2 regions of the Sporosarcina sp. resist genome follow, and region 1 is predicted to be linked to the other one. Evidence: riboswitches for the same ligand, from Rfam matches in the RefSeq annotation. Region 1 holds a riboswitch; the other holds the start of a gene.
What was found. A riboswitch is a leader RNA that binds a small molecule or an ion and turns the genes downstream of it on or off. The one in region 1 is predicted to bind lysine.

Region 2: linked by a shared signal. The riboswitch ahead of H7992_RS05580 (Na+/H+ antiporter NhaC family protein) and the one ahead of H7992_RS09205 (aspartate kinase) in region 1 are both predicted to bind lysine.

The regions. Positions count from the first base shown of each region.
Region 1 is NZ_CP060287.1:1,841,775-1,843,982, reverse strand. It holds gene H7992_RS09205 (aspartate kinase) at 1-1,032, opposite strand, end outside; lysine riboswitch at 1,124-1,303, opposite strand; gene uvrC (excinuclease ABC subunit UvrC) at 1,353-2,208, opposite strand, start outside.
Region 2 is NZ_CP060287.1:1,129,598-1,131,805, reverse strand. It holds gene H7992_RS05580 (Na+/H+ antiporter NhaC family protein) at 1-1,413, opposite strand, end outside; lysine riboswitch at 1,557-1,738, opposite strand; gene yunB (sporulation protein YunB) at 1,794-2,208, opposite strand, start outside.

The DNA of each region.
Region 1 (2,208 bases):
GATTGAAACTTTCGCAAGACCCACTTCAAAGTCGGCTCTGTTGTAACCAAGGGCTTCTTTTTCTGTCTCCAAAACATTAATAGCTTCTGCAAAATCCTCTTTCTTAATGGAAAATGACACAGACGGCTGTACGCCTTCCATAATTGTCTGGACGATAATATCGACGTTAACATGGTGATCCGCAAGTGCAGTGAATATATTCGCAAGCGAGCCATTGTATGGAACGTCATACATAACTGTAATCCGAATAATATCTCTTTCAAAGGCGATGCCCCGAACAATTAAATTGTTTTCCAAATCAATTTCCTCCTTGATAATCGTTCCTTCACCTTCCATATGTGCAGGTCTGACCCGAAGCGGCATTTGATGGTTCTTGGCAAACTCCACCGCTCTTGGGTGAAGTACTCCTGCGCCTAAATTCGCGATTTCAAGCATTTCATCATATGATATTTCCTCAAGTTTCTTCGCTTGTCCAATTAATCTTGGATCTGTCGTAAATACCCCTTCAACGTCTGTGTAAATATCACAGATAGCTGCATCAATTGCAATCGCAATCGCCACAGCACTTGTATCAGATCCCCCGCGACCAAGTGTTGTCAACTCACCCGAGCTGTCAGCACCTTGAAAGCCGGTTATCACTGCAACAGCACCCGATTCAAGCGTCGATACAACCTTATCTGCATGGACTTGCTCGATTCGCGCATTGCCGTGAACTGACTCTGTCGTTACACCCGCTTGCCACCCTGTATATGAGCGAGCCTCCAAACCTTGTGCCGCAATTGCCATCGCTAAAAGGGATGCTGTTACTTGCTCACCTGTCGCAAGTAGCATATCAAGTTCGCGGCGGCCCGCTTTCGGATTAACTTCCACGGCGAGCTTTAGAAGATCATCCGTTGTTTTTCCCATTGCAGAGACGATAACCGCAACTTGATTCCCCCGACTTACTTCACCTTGTACAAGCTTTGCAGCGCGTGCAATCCTCTCGGGGTTCGCAACTGATGTGCCACCAAATTTCATTACAATTCGTTCCATAATTATTCCCTCCAATTTCCCCCTGAACGCAAAAACGGCCCTCATAAGTATGAGAGCCGGTCCGATTGGAGCGCTCGCCGAAGAGCCGCCCCGTTCAGATAGCTCTCCAGGTATTTTTATACCTGACAGACTTCCATTTATTCAATGGAAATCCAGCAGGACAATCGTGACAGCCGATTGGTCCGCTTCGGCGAATACTCCTTTCAATCCCGTTCATCAGGCTGCCGCCTTCCGGAGATTTACTATTGGTATCCGCACCTCTATCTTCACTACATATGCAATTTTTTAGTGAAAAAACTCAGTGCTTTCACTCTATCACATTACTTCTCTTCTCGCAATGCCTCTTCACGGAAATACGTTTCCACTGATTCCGCAACCACCTTCGGCAAGCCCGCTTGTTGCAGCTCTTCAACGGATGCTTCACGAATCTTTTTCATAGATTCAAAGTGTTTAAGTAATAATGTTTTCCGTTTCGGTCCGACGCCTGGTAATCCATCGAGCGCTGATGTCAATGAATTAGTTTCGCGCCGTTGCCTGTGGAAAGTAATTGCAAACCTGTGCACCTCGTCTTGAATTCGCTGTAACAAGTAAAACGCTTCACTCGTTCTCTTTAGCGGGATCATTTCAATCGGATTGCCATAGAGAAGTTGCGCCGTCTGGTGTTTATCGTCCTTCGCAAGTCCAGCAATTGGAATCGACAAGTTCAACTCATCTTCAATGATTTCCCTGGCCGCTTCCATATGACCTTTACCACCATCTATAACGATTAGGTCAGGTAATGGCAAATCATCCTTTAGCACACGGATATAACGCCGCCTTACAACCTCACGCATCGCCGCATAGTCATCGTGTGCTGCCGCAGTTTTCGTCTTATACTTTCGGTAGTCTTTACGGTTCGGTTTCCCATCAAGGAATGACACCATCGCAGAGACGGCATCTGAACCGTACATATGTGAATTATCAAATGCTTCAATACGGTACGGTATGGTGATATTCATCGCCTTGCCAAGTTCTTCACATGCGCCAATTGTACGAAGTTCTTGTCGTTCAATAAGTTGGAACTTTTCTTTCAATGATATCTCAGCATTCTTGATGGCTAGATGGACGAGATCTTTCTTTTTACCGCGCTGCGGAATGAAGACGTTGACATCTAGAAGTTGACGGACGATTTCACTA
Region 2 (2,208 bases), 710 kb from region 1:
ATAAGGAAACTGTGTCGCAACGTGATCTATATGGTTACAGCCTGCACCTGTAGAAGATAGAATCGTTGTGTCAGAAATCGGTGAAGCATGATCGCCGAAAACTGCTCCCGCAAGTACTGCTGCAAGTGCTGGCAGTAACATTTCCGGTGCCGCGTCAATCATTATGGTTCCTGCAATCGGCATAAGAATACCAAATGACCCCCATGAGCTACCTGTCGAAAAGGCCATAATACAAGCAAGGATAAACATGATGACCGGCAGGAATGAAACCGATATATTCGATTTCAACACAAGCTCTGATAAATATAAGCCTGTTTCCAATTTTCCTATCAGGAATGATAATGACCACGCAAAAATAAGAATCAGCACAGGTGGCATCATTGCTTTCAATCCATTTATAAAGGCACTGCCAATAAGAGAATAGCTTGCCGTTTCATTATTTTTCATCTGTTGCATATATAATACTACCGCTATTAGCGTGGCGATAATTCCACCCGACAGTAATGCAAGAGAGACATCCGTATTTTCAAAAATTGACAAAAGGTTCATTGATCCGCCGGCTAAATAACCTGTCCAAATCATAACCGCAAATGTCACTGCAACAAGTGTGACGATTGGTGCGACTAAATCCCGAACGCGGCCATGTGCGTGTACTGGGAAGTCTTCTTTTAACTGACCTGGAATTGTTTTAGCAGGATCAAATAATTGACCTGTTTCTGTAGCAAGTTGTTCATGTCTCTTCATTTCGAATAGATCGAAATTGGTCCACGCAAGGAAAAACACCATTGCAAGTGTTGCAATAACGTAAAAATTCATAGGCGCCATCATAATGAAGGCAGATAGTGGTGAATAGCTAATCGCTGCAGCACCACCAAATATAAGTGCAAGTTGGCCTATTAAAAAGGCACCCCAACTTGAAATTGGTGAAATGACACAAATCGGTGCTGAGGTTGAATCGATGAAATAAGCTAGTTTTGCTCTTGAAACTCGATGCTGATCTGTAATCGGACGAGCAATTTGGCCAACTGCCAATGCATTGAAATAGTCATCCACAAAAATAGCTATACCGAGAAATACTGTGAGCAGTTTTGCACCACGTTTTGTTTTGATGTGCCGCACTGCCCATTCTGCAAATGCCCTGCTTCCACCGGATAAACTAACAAATGCAGTGATAACCCCTAATAGAAGGATGAAAAGGATAATGTAAATGTTCCCTGTATTCAGTCCACCATCCCAAAATGTAGCCTTAACTGACTCCAATAAATTTTTTAATGATTCAACAGGTCCGAACGACGCCGCCAGCAGAGCACCTGAGACTATTCCTGCTCCGAGCGACAACAGCACCCGTTTAGTTGCAAACACCATAATAATTGCGATTAGTGGTGGTAAAATTGATACCCATGTTCCTATCATCTACTATTCCTCCATTTAGTCGGGTTGAGGCCCTGTATAGGGGGAATAAAAAAACGGCTACTAATTACACTCAGCAGAGTGCATCAGGAGCCGGCTTTATCTACGTTTCGTTTGTTGGATAACTAATACTGCTTATCTAACTCACGACTTGTAGCTCATCATACATGTTCAAAAATGTATGACAGTGTTATCCCTATTCGGAATAACCCCAGCCTGATAGATCCCGACGATCTTACCAAACTTCGGCAAAGCTTCCTTTTACACACGGTCATCGGTGTCAATCTCGCGTGTGTGACTAATAAGCAATGCAGCCTCTACCCAATCGATATTTCAATCCTCTACTAGCCTATCAGTTATCCACACCATTTTCAAGTCCCTTTTCATTCCTCTATCGCGGGAGGGGCTGGAACTTCGACCGATGGCGGATCCCCACCACCAGTCGTATAGATTTGAGGTACTGTTGATTGAATTAGTCCCATAGCTACCGGAATCTTCTGTGTCACTACACTTTTCTTTGTTGCAAGTGGGACAATGATTTGGACATTTACTGTTAATAATATATTCACTTCAACAACGGCATTGTTAATACCAAATTCACTAATTTTTGTATCTATAGTCGCTTGTACTTGACCTATGACATGAAAACGAATCGGTATTTTAGGCCCTAAGTTCCCTAGTAGTGGAATATTTGCCGCTTGAGCAAGAGGGACAAAAAAGACAATTCCCTCTTCACGTTTCATTGCTTGCGAATCAAATTCTATCTCATCTGTTGGTAATAAAGCTAGATTGCCCGCT